One region of the Pseudomonas sp. GW821-FHT03C07 genome, then DNA from elsewhere that is predicted to be linked to it. Evidence: predicted binding sites of a transcription regulator. Region 1 holds the regulator's gene; the other holds the start of a gene.
What was found. Region 1 encodes FliA, which starts transcription of late flagellar genes. Its sites were predicted from a motif close to CTAAAGTTTNNNNNNNNNNNGCCGNTAA; they were not measured.
Positions count from the first base shown of each region.

Region 2: AC07VG_RS05235 (flagellar protein MotY) is a predicted target of FliA. The motif match lies at 4,134-4,161, and genes of this name have one in related genera.

Region 1 covers NZ_JBWKUQ010000003.1:98,146-105,756, reverse strand. The annotation lists gene flhA (flagellar biosynthesis protein FlhA) at 1-1,013, shown strand, start outside; gene flhF (flagellar biosynthesis GTPase FlhF) at 1,025-2,353, shown strand; gene fleN (flagellar synthesis regulator FleN) at 2,475-3,308, shown strand; gene fliA (RNA polymerase sigma factor FliA) at 3,305-4,045, shown strand; gene AC07VG_RS06625 (chemotaxis response regulator CheY) at 4,218-4,589, shown strand; gene AC07VG_RS06620 (protein phosphatase CheZ) at 4,612-5,400, shown strand; gene AC07VG_RS06615 (chemotaxis protein CheA) at 5,415-7,611, shown strand, end outside.
Region 2 covers NZ_JBWKUQ010000002.1:435,348-442,958, reverse strand. The annotation lists gene AC07VG_RS05250 (response regulator transcription factor) at 1-280, opposite strand, end outside; gene AC07VG_RS05245 (hypothetical protein) at 1,182-1,724, shown strand; gene AC07VG_RS05240 (argininosuccinate synthase) at 1,789-3,006, opposite strand; gene AC07VG_RS05235 (flagellar protein MotY) at 3,136-4,068, opposite strand; gene pyrC (dihydroorotase) at 4,227-5,273, shown strand; gene rnt (ribonuclease T) at 5,270-5,947, shown strand; gene AC07VG_RS05220 (peroxiredoxin) at 6,023-6,625, opposite strand; gene AC07VG_RS05215 (bacterioferritin-associated ferredoxin) at 6,911-7,129, shown strand; gene bfr (bacterioferritin) at 7,330-7,611, shown strand, end outside.

The DNA of each region.
Region 1 (7,611 bases):
GCCTGGAAGTCGGTTATCGCCTGATTCCACTGGTGGACCGCAACCAGGGCGGGCAATTGTTGGCGCGGATCAAGGGGGTGCGCAAGAAGCTCTCCCAGGACCTGGGCTTTCTGATGCCCACTGTGCATATTCGTGACAACCTTGACCTGGCACCCAGTGCCTACCGCCTGACCCTGATGGGGGTGACCCTGGCTGAGGCCGAGATTTACCCGGATCGCGAGCTGGCGATCAATCCGGGCCAGGTCTACGGCCCGCTCAACGGGATTACCGCCAAGGACCCGGCCTTTGGTCTGGAGGCGGTCTGGATCGAGGTCAGTCAGCGTTCCCAGGCGCAGTCCCTGGGGTACACCGTGGTCGACGCCAGCACCGTGGTGGCGACGCACCTCAACCAGATCCTCTACAAGCACTCCAGCGAGCTGATCGGCCACGAGGAAGTCCAGCAACTCATGCAATTGCTGGCCAAGGGCTCGCCGAAGCTGGCCGAAGAGCTGGTGCCGGGGATCATTTCCCTGTCGCATCTGCTCAAGGTGCTGCAGGCCTTGCTCGCCGAACACGTGCCGGTCCGCGACATCCGCAGCATTGCCGAAGCGATCGCCAACAATGCCTCCAAGAGTCAAGATACTGCCGCTATGGTTGCCGCGGTTCGCGTCGGATTGTCCCGTGCAATCGTCCAAAGCATTGTGGGGCTTGAGTCCGAGCTGCCTGTGATCACCTTGGAGCCCAGGTTGGAACAGATATTGCTCAATAGTCTGCAGAAGGCCGGACAAGGCTCGGAAGAAGGCGTTCTTCTGGAACCGAGCATGGCCGAGAAACTCCAGCGTTCGCTGATCGACGCCGCCCAGCGCCAGGAAATGCAAGGGCAGCCGGTGATCCTGCTGGTAGCTGGACCGGTTCGCGCGATGCTTTCGCGGTTTGGACGACTGGCGGTGCCAAGTTTGCATGTCTTGGCCTACCAGGAAATTCCGGACAACAAGCAAGTGACCATCGTTGCGACAGTAGGGCCCAACGGCTGAGGTAGTGGGTTATGCAAGTTAAGCGTTTTTTCGCCGCCGATATGCGTCAGGCCATGAAGCTCGTGCGTGATGAGCTGGGCTCGGACGCGGCCATTATCGGCAACCGCCGGATTGCGGGCGGTGTCGAGCTGACGGCTGCCCTGGACTACAAGCTCTCGGCGCTGTCGCCGCGGGTGCCGAACATGGAGCTCGAAGACGAGCTGCGCAAGACCCAGTCGCGTATCGTCACCGCCCAGGCCGAACTGAGCTTGCGCAGTGACGGCGATACCGACAACGCAACCAATCGCCAACTGTTCGCCGGCCTGCCGCTGACCGCCGCCGAGCCGCTGATCGAACCGACTTTCGACGAGCCGCGGCGCCCGGCGCCAGCGCCTGTGGTGCACGCCCCGGCGGTGGACCAGCGGGTGTTCGACTCGATGCGTTCGGAACTCAACGGCCTGCGTGAGCTGCTGGAAGTCCAGCTGGGCTCCCTGGCCTGGAACCAGTTGCAAGGCCGTCAGCCGCAGCAGGCCAACCTCTGGCGCCGTCTGCAGCGCATCGGCCTGTCCGGGCCGCTGTCGCGCGACCTGCTGGAACTGGTTACCGGGATCGACGAGCCACGCCAGGCCTGGCGCATGCTGCTGGCGCACCTGGCGCGGATGATTGTCACACCCGAGATCGAGCCACTGGAAGAGGGCGGTGTGATTGCCATGGTCGGTCCTGCCGGCATGGGCAAGACCACCACGCTGGCCAAGCTGGCGGCGCGCTACGTGCTCAAGTACGGCGCGCAGAACATCGCGCTGGTGAGCATGGACAGCTTCCGCATCGGTGCCCAGGAGCAGCTCAAGACCCTGGGGCGGATCCTCAATGTCTCGGTGACCCATGTCGACCCGGGCCAGTCCCTGGCCCAGGCCCTCGATCCGCTGCTGCGCAAACGCGTGGTGCTGATCGATACCGCCGGCCTGCAGGCCAGCGACCCGGCGTTGCGCATGCAACTGGAAAGCCTGGCCGGACGCGGGATCAAGGCGAAGAATTATCTGGTCCTGGCTACCACCAGCCAGAAACAGGTGCTGACGGCCGCCTACCACAGCTATAAACGCTGCGGGCTGGCCGGTTGCATCCTGACTAAACTGGATGAAACGGCGAGCCTCGGCGAAGTGCTGAGCCTGGCTATCAGTCACGAACTGCCCGTGGCCTATCTGACCGACGGGCCGCGTATTCCGGATGATCTGCACCTGCCACGCCGGCATCAACTGGTGTCCAGGGCGGTCAGTGTGCAAATGCAGGAAGAACCCAGCGAGGAAGCCATGGCCGATATGTTCGCTGATATCTACCACAGCCCGTCGAAGCGGGTGGGCTGAGATGAGTATTCAGACGTTGCAAATTACCTACATCGATGGTCTGCCACGCATTGTTCCGACAAGTGAACGCGCAGCCACTTATGTGGCCTTCCGTCTAAGCAAGACAAGGTAAGAAGAGAACATGGGCAGCATGCATCCCGTACAGGTGATCGCGGTGACCGGCGGCAAAGGTGGCGTCGGGAAGACCAACGTGTCAGTGAATTTGTCCCTGGCGCTGGCTGAGCTTGGCCGGCGCGTCATGCTGCTGGATGCGGATCTGGGGCTGGCGAATGTCGACGTCCTGCTCGGCCTGACCCCCAAACGCACCCTGGCCGACGTGGTCGAGGGCCGCTGCGAACTGCGCGACGTACTGTTGCAAGGTCCGGGCGGGATTCGCATCGTGCCGGCGGCCTCGGGGACCCAGAGCATGGTGCACCTGAGCCCGGCGCAGCATGCCGGCCTGATCCAGGCATTCAGCGATATCGGCGACAACCTCGATGTGCTGGTGATCGACACGGCCGCGGGTATTGGCGAGTCGGTGGTCAGCTTCGTCCGCGCGGCCCAGGAAGTGTTGCTGGTGGTCTGCGACGAGCCGACCTCGATCACCGACGCCTACGCCTTGATCAAACTGCTCAACCGCGACTACGGCATGAACCGCTTCCGCGTACTGGCCAACATGGCCCAGAGCCCGCAGGAAGGCCGCAACCTGTTCGCCAAGTTGACCAAGGTCACGGATCGTTTCCTGGATGTGGCCCTACAATACGTCGGCGCCGTTCCTTATGACGAGTGTGTACGCAAGGCCGTGCAAAAGCAGCGCGCGGTCTATGAGGCATTTCCCCGTTCGAAATGCGCCTTGGCGTTCAAGGCAATCGCGCAGAAGGTCGACACCTGGCCGCTCCCTGCCAATCCTCGGGGGCACCTGGAGTTTTTCGTCGAGCGTCTGGTGCATCAAACGAGTGCGGGACCGGTTCTATGACTGCCAGTGGCTATCGCATGTATTCCAAGTCGTCACGTGACAGCCAGTATGAACTGATCGAGCGTTACGCACCTTTGGTCAAACGTATTGCCTATCACCTGCTGGCGCGACTGCCGGCCAGCGTTCAGGTCGAGGATCTGATCCAGGCCGGGATGATCGGTCTGCTGGAGGTCTCGACCAAGTACGACGCGAGCAAAGGTGCCAGTTTCGAGACCTATGCCGGCATCCGTATCCGCGGCGCGATGCTTGATGAAGTGCGCAAGGGTGACTGGGCACCGCGTTCGGTGCACCGCAATACACGCATGGTCAGTGACGCAATTCGTGCAATTGAAGCAAAAACCGGCCGTGACGCTAAAGATCACGAGGTTGCAGCCGAACTCCAATTGAGTCTCGACGATTATTACGGGATTTTGAACGATACCTTGGGCAGTCGCCTGTTCAGTTTCGACGACCTGTTGCAGGACGGCGAACATGAAGGGCTGCACGAGGACGGCGCGAGTGCTCATCTCGAACCGTCGCGCGATCTGGAAGATGAACGCTTCCAGGCGGCGCTGGCGGATGCGATTGCCAATTTGCCGGAGCGTGAGCGACTGGTGTTGGCGCTGTACTACGACGAAGAGCTGAACCTCAAGGAAATTGGTGAGGTGCTGGGGGTCAGCGAATCGCGAGTCAGCCAGTTACACAGCCAGTGCGCGGCCCGCTTGCGGGGGCGTTTGGGGGAGTGGCGAGCGCGTTGAAGGCAGTGCGGGAACACTGCGAACGAGACCGACATGGCGTTTGACGCCCTGTGGGAGACTCGGCCGGATGAGGTTTCCATGCAGTCGTTGAGTGCTGTGCCGAATTGATTGAACAGCGCGTCCAGGTGCTGAACGCGTTTAAGACTGCTTGGAGGTCGAATTGGACAAGAACATGAAAATCCTCATCGTTGACGATTTTTCAACGATGCGGCGGATCATCAAGAACCTGTTGCGTGACCTCGGGTTCACCAACACGGTTGAGGCGGACGACGGTACTACCGCGATTCCCGTCCTCAACAGCGGTAGCATCGACTTTCTGGTCACTGACTGGAACATGCCCGGCATGACCGGCATCGATCTGCTGCGCCACGTGCGTGCCGATGAAAAGCTCAAGCACCTGCCGGTGTTGATGGTCACGGCCGAAGCCAAGCGCGAGCAGATCATCGAAGCTGCCCAGGCCGGTGTAAACGGCTATGTGGTCAAACCATTCACGGCCCAGGCGTTGAAAGAGAAGATCGAGAAAATCTTCGAACGCATCGGCTGATGAAGTCCACCACGGGGGCGCTATGGAGCACAACGAATCTTCACTGGGTGATTTTGAACTAACCCTGAAAAAACATGCCCGCGAACTGGTCGACAGCCTTGAAAAAGGTCGATTTGGCGACGCGGTGCAAATGATCCATGAGCTGAATCAGACCCGTGACCGTGGCCTGTACCTGGAAGTCGGCAAGCTCACCCGCGAATTGCACAGCGCTATTGTCAACTTCCAGATCGACCCGCATATGCCGCAGGCCGAGGAAGTCTCGCAGATCACCGACGCCACCGAGCGCCTGTCCTATGTGGTCAGGCTGACGGAAGCCGCGGCCAACCGCACCATGGACCTGGTGGAGAGTGCGACCCCGAGGGTCACTGGCCTGAACGTGGAGGCCAAGGCCTTGGGCGCTGACTGGAGCCGTTTCATGCGGCGCGAAGTCGGTGCCCAGGAGTTTCGCGAGTTGGCGCGGCGGGTCGAGACGTTCCTGTCCCGCAGCGAGCAGGAAACCCGCGCGGTGTCGAGCGAGCTGAACGATATTCTGCTGGCCCAGGATTACCAGGACCTTACCGGTCAGGTGATCAAGCGCGTGACCCAAATGGTCACCGAAGTGGAAAGCAACCTGCTCAAACTGGTGCTGATGGCCAGCCAGGTCGACCGTTTTGCCGGTATCGAGCATGATCACGATGCCATCCTTGCCGAAAAAGATCCGCAAAATGAGTTGGCCAAGGGTGTAGGTCCGCAGATTCATGCCGATAAACGTGAAGACGTTATGTCCGGTCAGGACGATGTCGACGATTTGCTTTCCAGTCTTGGATTCTAGGAGCACCCAAACACATGAGCTTCGGCGCCGATGAAGAGATCCTTCAGGATTTTCTGGTTGAGGCCGGCGAGATTCTGGAGCAACTGTCCGAACAACTGGTCGAGCTGGAAAGCCGGCCTGATGATGCGGACCTGCTCAATGCAATCTTTCGCGGTTTTCACACTGTAAAAGGGGGCGCCGGCTTCCTCCAGCTCAACGAGCTGGTGGAGTGCTGTCACATCGCCGAGAACGTGTTCGACATCCTGCGCAAGGGTGAGCGACGTGTCGACTCGGAGCTGATGGACGTGGTCCTGGAAGCGCTGGATGCGGTGAACGGCATGTTCAGCGAAGTGCGCGAACGTGGCCCGATCACTGCGGCAACCCCGGAACTGCTGGCGGCCTTGGCGCGTCTGGCGGAACCGGCGGCTGCCGAAGTCGTGGCCGCGCCGGTGGCCGAGGCCGTGGTGCCTGAAGCGGTCGCTGAAAGCGAGTCTGGTGACATCACCGACAATGAATTCGAATTGCTGCTCGACTCCCTGAACAGCGTCAAGGCCGCAGCCGAGGCACCAAAAGCCATGGCCGTGGGGGCGGCGCCGGGCGAGGCTGGCGGCGATGAAATCACTGATGCCGAGTTCGAATCGCTGCTCGACCAGTTGCACGGCAAGGGCCAGTTCGCCCCGGATGCGGTCGCGGCACCGACTTCGCCGGCAGCCCCAGCTGCCGCCAGCGGTGCGCCGGAAAGTACCGATATTACCGACGACGAATTCGAAGCTTTGCTGGACCAGTTGCATGGCAAGGGGTCGTTCAAGGTCGAAGCGCTCGATACCACCGCGGCTTCGGCCCAGGCGGCTGAAAGTACAGGCGCCGCCAGCGGTGACCTGATCACCGACCAGGAATTCGAATCGCTGCTCGACGAGTTGCATGGCAAGGGCAAATTCACCGAAGTGGCCGCGACCACGGCGGTGGCTACGCCGGTGGCGGCCAAACCGGCCGCTGCTGCCGCGCCTGCCGCCAAGGCACCTGCTCCGGCAGCGGCGACGCCAGCCCCGGCCAAGGCCGCGCCGGCACCGGCTGCTGCACCGGCTCCGGCCCGCGCGCCGGCACCTGCCGCCGCCGCTGGTGACAAGCCGGCCGCCAGCGAAGCGGAAACCACCGTGCGGGTCGATACCGCGCGTCTGGACGAGATCATGAACATGGTCGGCGAACTGGTGCTGGTGCGTAACCGCCTGGTGCGCCTGGGCTTGAACAGTGGCGATGAGGCCATGTCCAAGGCCGTGTCCAACCTCGACGTGGTGACCGCCGACCTGCAGACCGCGGTGATGAAAACCCGCATGCAGCCGATCAAGAAAGTTTTCGGCCGCTTCCCGCGCCTGGTTCGCGACCTGGCCCGGCAGTTGAAGAAAGAGATCAACCTGGAGCTGGTGGGCGAAGAGACCGACCTCGACAAGAACCTGGTGGAGGCCCTGGCCGACCCGCTGGTCCACTTGGTGCGCAACTCGGTCGACCACGGTATCGAAGAACCGGCCGACCGCGAGGCCATGGGCAAGTCCCGCAGCGGTCGGGTGATCCTCTCCGCCGAGCAGGAAGGCGACCACATCCTGCTGTCGATCTCCGATGACGGCAAGGGCATGGACGCCGACGTGCTGCGCAGCATTGCGGTGAAGAAGGGCCTGATGGACAAGGATGCGGCCGATCGCCTGAGCGAGACCGACTGCTTCAACCTGATCTTTGCCCCGGGTTTCTCGACCAAGACCGAGATTTCCGACGTGTCCGGGCGTGGCGTGGGCATGGATGTGGTGAAAACCAAGATCGCCCAGCTCAACGGCACCATCAACATCTACTCGACCAAGGGCAAGGGCTCGAAGATCGTCATCAAGGTCCCGTTGACCCTGGCGATCATGCCGACCCTGATGGTCATGCTCGGCAACCAGGCCTTTGCCTTCCCGCTGGTCAACGTCAACGAGATCTTCCACCTCGACCTGTCGCGCACCAACGTGGTCGACGGCCAGGAAGTGGTGATTGTCCGCGACAAGGCCCTGCCGCTGTTCTACCTCAAGCGCTGGCTGGTCAGCTCGGCCGCTCACGAAGAGCAGCGCGAAGGCCATGTGGTGATCCTTTCAGTGGGCACCCAGCGGATCGGCTTCGTCGTCGATCAGTTGGTCGGCCAGGAAGAAGTGGTCATCAAGCCGCTGGGCAAGATGCTGCAGGGGACTCCGGGTATGTCGGGCGCCA
Region 2 (7,611 bases), on a different contig from region 1:
GCATGCAACGCATGGAAAAATGCCCGGGGGCCTGCGAGGTCAGCACCAGAACTTTGAAAGAAAGTCCCATAGACGTTAAACGGGCAATGACTTCCAGCCCGTCCAGCTTGGGAATCCCGATATCGAGTATAACAATGTCCGGCGCATGTTCCCGCGCCAACTGTAAAGCATCTACACCGTTATCCGTCTCCGCAATGACTTCGTAGCCATGACGTTCCATCAGCATACGTACAGCAAGACGAATGACGGGATGATCATCCACGATCAGCACTTTATTCATGGGCAAGTCCAATTTTCGCTGTTCGAATTTTCAGAGTCAGCACAATAGCCTAGTCATACCCTCCTGGGCATAGCGCCTCCACCGGGCAGTACCAGCCAAAGACATTCCCTACAAACAACAGAGATTCGCCCTACAAAAAAAGCACCATCATAAAAAGTGCAACTCCCTGGCGGATCGCCAACCGTCCGGGAGCCATACCGTCCATGATAAACATCCCACTCCCAGGGAATTTCATCTTGGCATCCGGCACAACGACATCACCTTGCTTCGCTTTGCCAGGTTCAAACATTAGAACGCCAGGTAATGGCCTGTCTAATGGATTTCTGCAACAAGAAATAATGGGCCCGCCCGCGGGCCGCCACCCGCGCCCGGACGCCATGACACAGGGCCTGGCGGCGCTCGCGGACGGGCGCCAAGGCGCCCACTGGTTGCCGCGAAAAACGCCGAAGAAATTGGCCATAAAACCGACGGCATACACATAAGTAAGGACGGTATTATCAAAAAGCTGTTTATGCTAATGCCAGGTCAGCGGAAACGTTTGACAACTTGCACGCACCCTCCGCCAGTGAATACACAGTCGGTGCTGAGTTGTGCCCTTTCGATAAACCCTGAACGGCAACATTAACAGCTGCGGCACCGCTCACTTTAAAATGCCAAGCCGCGACCGATAAAAAGAACAGGAAACGGACTACGCCCCGCCAAGAACGCTTACCTTCAACTCTACAATCACCGCCCTACAGTTAAACCCTCCGACTTGATCCTTTCTTTCCAGGCTGCAAACTCGATACTTGCTGACTCACTTCAAGACCTTCGAACACCACTCAATCGTTTATTCATCTCCCAACACCGAATGACATTAGCAAAGGTCTATCCTACGACTCGGACGAGCAGGTCATATATAATGAACGACCACACTTTCAAAAAGCATCTGATCCCGCACAAACCTCTGGATCTTGACCTCGATCTGGCCATTGACGACTTTCTCAAACGCGGCGGCACCATTGATCGCGTGCAAGGCGGCGTCTGCGACCAGGTTCCGCCGGACACTGGCGACCAAGCCATGGCGGCGGAAGAAGAGGAGCAGGAACGAACACGCAAAACCGAACTGCTGCGCGAGCTGATCACCAAGGGGGCGGGCATCTGCGCCCTGCAGTACTCGCTCAAGATGAACAAGAACGAGATAAAACGCATGGCGCGGGAAAACGGCCTGAAGATCGTTCAAAGCCGTTCGCTGCACATCACTCGGAAATACCGGACGGCGCACTCGACCAGCGCGGAGTTCGCGCAAGATGCCATTGCCGGACATGCCATGCACTATTGCGCGCTCGGTTACACCGCCATCGAGATTGCGCAAAAACTCGACTTGACCGTGCGCCAGGTCTGCGAACTGGGAAAAAACTACCGCTTCGAACTCAATCACCGCACCGACCACCAGGATGAATAATGCCGTCCCGGCGCCAAAAAAAAGCCCCGGCCAACAGGCCAGGGCTTTTCAGACAAACAACCGATCAGAACAACTTGCGACCCTTGTTCGCCGCAATGCGCATGCGCAGTGCATTGAGCTTGATGAAGCCGGCCGCGTCGGCCTGGTTGTAGGCGCCGCCGTCTTCTTCGAAGGTGGCGATGTTGGCATCGAACAACGACTCGTCGGACTTGCGCCCGGTGACGATCACGTTGCCCTTGTACAGTTTCAGGCGAACCACGCCATTCACGTGGGCCTGGGACGCATCGATCATCTGTTGCAGCATCAGACGCTCAGGGCTCCACCAGTAGCCGGTGTAGATCAGGCTGGCGTACTTGGGCATCAGCTCGTCTTTCAGGTGAGCGACTTCGCGGTCCAGGGTGATCGACTCGATGGCCCGGTGCGCACGCAGCATGATGGTGCCGCCTGGGGTTTCGTAGCAACCGCGGGACTTCATGCCCACATAGCGGTTCTCGACGATGTCCAGACGGCCGATGCCGTGTTCGCCGCCGATACGGTTCAGGGTCGCCAGCACGGTGGCTGGGGTCATTTCGACGCCGTCCAGTGCGACGATATCGCCGTTGCGGTAGGTCAGCTCCAGATACTGAGCCTTGTCAGGCGCGTTCTCCGGGGAGACGGTCCAACGCCACATGTCTTCTTCGTGCTCGGTCCAGGTGTCTTCCAGCACGCCGCCTTCATAGGAGATGTGCAGCAGGTTGGCATCCATCGAATACGGGGATTTTTTCTTGCCGTGACGTTCGATCGGGATGTTGTGCTTTTCAGCGTAATCCATCAGTTTTTCACGGGACAGCAGGTCCCATTCACGCCATGGCGCAATCACTTTCACGCCTGGCTTGAGGGCATAGGCACCCAGCTCGAAACGCACCTGGTCGTTACCTTTGCCGGTAGCGCCGTGGGAAATGGCGTCGGCACCGGTTTCGTTGGCGATTTCGATCAGGCGCTTGGCGATCAGCGGACGGGCGATGGAAGTGCCCAGCAGGTACTCGCCTTCGTAGACGGTATTGGCGCGGAACATCGGGAACACGAAATCGCGCACGAATTCTTCGCGCAGGTCGTCGATATAGATCTCTTTCACGCCCATGGCTTGCGCCTTGGCACGTGCTGGCTCGACCTCTTCACCCTGACCCAGGTCCGCGGTGAAGGTCACCACTTCACAGTTATAAGTATCCTGCAGCCACTTGAGGATCACCGAAGTGTCCAGGCCGCCGGAATACGCCAGAACGACCTTGTTTACGTCCGCCATGCCATCACTCCACCGGGTTGTACGGAAAGCCGTCGATTCTACCGCTCAAACCGGTGAATTTACAGAGGCGCGACAGCTTAGGACGGCAAAGCGACAGATAATGTCGACGCGGCGACGAAAACAGCCGCTTCAGGAGGTCTTCGCGGCATTCCCCGCGCTGGCCGTGGGCGCGGGAGCAGGAGCCGCGGGAGCCGGCGCGGACGCCTCGGCGACCGGGACACGCTCCAGATGGATATTGACCCGGCGATTCTTCGCCCGGTTGGCCGCACTGTTGTTCGGCACCAGCGGATAACGCTCACCGTGGAAACGCATGACGATGGCCGATTCGGGGATGCCGTTGGCCTTGAAGAAATCCATCACCGCCAGCGCCCGGCGCCGCGACAGGTCGCGGTTGGCCAGGCGATTGCCGGCATTGTCGGAATGCCCATCGAGTTCGATATGGTTGACGGTCGGATCGGCCTTCATGAACTCGAGCATCACCTGCAACTCGGCCTTGGCCTGGGCATCGAGGTCGACACCGGTGCCGGGAAAGCCGATCTGCGCCTGTTTCACTTGCTCGAAATTCTTCGGCAGCAGTTTCGCGGTGCACGCCTGGTAGTCGCTGTAGGCCTTGCTGAACTTCACCGGCAGCAGGCGTATTTCGGAAATACCGCCGTCGCGTGAATAATGCCGGACCAGCGGGCTGCGGCCTTCCATCAGGCCACTGACCAGGCGTCCGGCCTGGCCCTGGGAGCTGTTGAACAGCACATCGCCACTGCCGATCTGCACCGAGCCCAGGTTGATATCACCACGCCCCGGCTGCCACGGCGCCGCCGCCGCCAGCAAGGTCGCTGAACCGCCACCGAGCACGTGGTTGTAGGCTTTCAGGCGAAAGGTCACCTGCTCGCCGGCCCGGCGCACGAACTCACCGGCCCCGAAGTCGGTGATCGGCTGGCTCAGCCGACACTCGAACTTGTCCCCTTCCACCTTCCACTCGATGCTCTCCAGACGGGTCTGGAAAGTCATGGCCATGGCGGGCAGGCTGGCGAACATACTGAGCAAGGCTAAATAACGCTGGCGCACGGGAGGCTCCACTGAATGTCTACATCGTCAAGACAGGCATGCCGATTCCACGCCCTACCCCTGTGGTATCGGTTGGCCGTGGCAAAACTTGATAGCGAGTGCCTGAGGCTGTCTTTTCCGGTAGCATTCCCTTCAGTTCGACCCGCCTGGAATCCCCAATGTCCGACCGCCTGACCCTGCTGCGTCCCGACGACTGGCATATTCATCTTCGCGATGGTGCTGCGTTACCTCACACTGTCGCGGATGTTGCGCGCACCTTCGGCCGCGCCATCATCATGCCCAACCTGGTGCCACCGGTGCGCAACGCCGAGGAAGCCGACGCCTATCGCCAGCGCATTCTCGCTGCGCGTCCGGCCGGCAGCCGCTTCGAACCGTTGATGGTGCTCTACCTCACCGACCGGACCCAGCCCGAGGAAATCCGCGCCGCCAAGGCCAGCGGTTTTGTCCACGCCGCCAAGCTCTACCCGGCCGGCGCGACCACCAACTCGGACTCCGGCGTCACCAGCATCGACAAGATTTTCCCGGCCCTGGAAACCATGGCCGAAGTCGGCATGCCATTGCTGATCCATGGTGAAGTCACCCGTGGCGAGGTCGATGTGTTCGACCGCGAGAAACTTTTCATCGACGAGCATATGCGCCGTGTCGTCGAGCGTTTCCCGAGCCTGAAGGTGGTGTTCGAACACATCACCACGACGGATGCGGTGCAGTTTGTCAGCGAGGCCTCGGCCAACGTCGGCGCGACCATCACCGCCCATCACCTGCTGTATAACCGCAACCACATGCTGGTGGGCGGGATCCGCCCGCACTTCTACTGCCTGCCGATCCTCAAGCGCGGCACGCACCAGGAAGCCCTGCTGACGGCGGCGACCAGCGGCAATCCGAAGTTTTTCCTCGGCACCGACTCGGCGCCCCACGCCCAGCACGCCAAGGAAGCCGCCTGCGGTTGCGCCGGCTGCTACACCGCCTATGCCGCGATCGAGTTGTATGCCGAAGCCTTCGAACAGCGCAACGCGCTGGACAAGCTCGAAGGTTTCGCCAGCCTGCATGGCCCGCGTTTCTACGGCCTGCCGGCGAACACCGAACAGATCACCCTGGTCCGTGAAGAATGGACCGCCCCGACCAGCCTGCCATTCGGCGAGCTGTCAGTCATTCCGCTGCGCGCCGGTGAAAAACTGCGCTGGCGCCTGCTGGAGAAAACGCTGTGAGTGAAGAGCATTTCGACGACGAACAAGAAGGCAATGGCGGCGGTACCGGTTCCCGGCACCCGATGGCCGCACGCTTTCGTGGCTACCTGCCGGTTGTCGTCGATGTCGAGACCGGAGGTTTCAACGCCGCCACCGACGCCCTGCTGGAAATCGCCGCGACCACCATCGGCATGGACGAAAAAGGCTTTGTGTTCCCGGAGCACACCTACTTCTTCCGCGTCGAGCCGTTCGAAGGCGCCAATATCGAAGCCGCAGCCCTGGAGTTCACCGGGATCAAGCTCGATCACCCACTGCGCATGGCCGTCAGCGAAGAAGCCGCGCTGACCGACATTTTCCGTGGTGTGCGCAAGGCCCTGAAGGCCAACGGTTGCAAACGCGCGATCCTGGTCGGTCACAACAGCAGCTTCGACCTGGGCTTCCTCAACGCCGCCGTGGCGCGGCTGGACATGAAACGCAACCCGTTTCACCCGTTCTCCAGCTTCGACACCGCCACTCTCGCCGGCCTCGCCTACGGTCAGACCGTATTGGCCAAGGCCTGCCAGGCGGCCGATATCGACTTTGACGGACGCGAGGCCCACTCGGCCCGCTACGACACCGAGAAGACCGCCGAGCTGTTCTGCGGCATCGTCAACCGCTGGAAGCAAATGGGCGGCTGGGAAGACTACAACGACTGATTTCAGTCGACGGAAAAATCCCCGTGCATAAAAAAACCGGTCATGACGACCGGTTTTTTTATGGATGACGCTTAATTACAGCTGGGCAGCATTTTCGGTCAGGTACTTGGCAACGCCTGCTGGCGAAGCGTCCATGCCCTTGTCGCCTTTTTTCCAGTTGGCCGGGCAGACTTCGCCGTGCTCTTCGTGGAATTGCAGGGCGTCGACCAGACGAATCAGCTCTTCCATGTTACGACCCAACGGCAGGTCGTTGATGATCTGCGAGCGGACAACGCCCTTGTCGTCGATCAGGAACGCGCCACGGAACGCCACGCCGCCTTCGGACTCAACGTCGTAGGCCTTGGCGATGTCGTGCTTCATGTCGGCAGCCATGGTGTATTTGACTTTGCCGATGCCGCCATCATTGATGGCGGTGTTGCGCCAGGCGTTGTGGGTGAAGTGCGAGTCGATGGAGACGGCCACGACTTCAACGTTGCGCGCCTTGAAATCGTCCATGCGGTGGTCCAGGGCGATCAGCTCGGACGGGCAGACGAAGGTGAAGTCCAGCGGGTAGAAGAACACCAGGCCGTATTTGCCTTTGATGGCCGAGGACAGGGTGAAGCTGTCAACGATTTCGCCATTGCCCAGTACGGCAGGGACGGTGAAGTCGGGGGCTTGTTTGCCTACGAGTACGCTCATTGAATATCTCCTGGTGTGATGCGGTGAAGAACAAGGTCCAGCCCAGCCTGCCATGAACAGACGACAGGACTGTGACGCGACCTACCTTCCTAAGGACCGACCATCATACACCGCGTTTTTCGACTGCCTCCAACGCTTTTTACAAACTCGCCCGTCGCGGGGTGACACCATTCGTCAGGTAAGCAACCCGCTGGCAAAAGCTTTACCGAAAGCACTTTGACAATCATTCTCGTTAACATTAAGATCCAACGCAATCGAGCCTTAATCAGCGATGGTTCTCACTTTATGTATGTCTGCCTCTGCACTGGCGTCACCGATGGACAAATCCGCGAAGCGATCTACGAGGGTTGCTGCAGCTATCGCGACGTGCGGCAAGTCACCGGTGTGGCCAGCCAATGCGGCAAATGTGCATGCCTGGCCAAGCAAGTGGTCCGCGAGACCCTGACCGAGCTGCAAAGCCAACAGGCGGCGATCCCTTACCCGGTAGAATTTTCTGTCGCGTAAATCGCAAATTTTCAAAGAACCGGACCTCGTGTCCGGTTTTTTTATGCCTGTAATTCAATTGCTTAGGACTAAGACGCGGAACACAAACATTCTTATTCCGATTAATTTTTATATAGGATTCAATAACTTAGGTTTGACACTCGAAGTTGTCGAGATCAAACTCTGCCTTATAGTCAGTTATTACAGGACAGGACCCCACCATGAAAGGCGATATCACGGTCATCCAGCATCTCAACAAGATCCTTGCCAATGAGCTGGTTGCGATCAACCAATACTTCCTGCATGCCCGCATGTATGAAGACTGGGGCCTGAACAAGCTGGGCAAGCACGAGTACCACGAGTCCATCGACGAGATGAAGCACGCGGACAAGCTGATCAAGCGCATCCTGTTCCTCGAGGGCCTGCCGAACGTGCAGGACCTCGGCAAGCTGCACATCGGCGAACACACCAAGGAAATGCTCGAGTGTGACCTGCGTATCGAA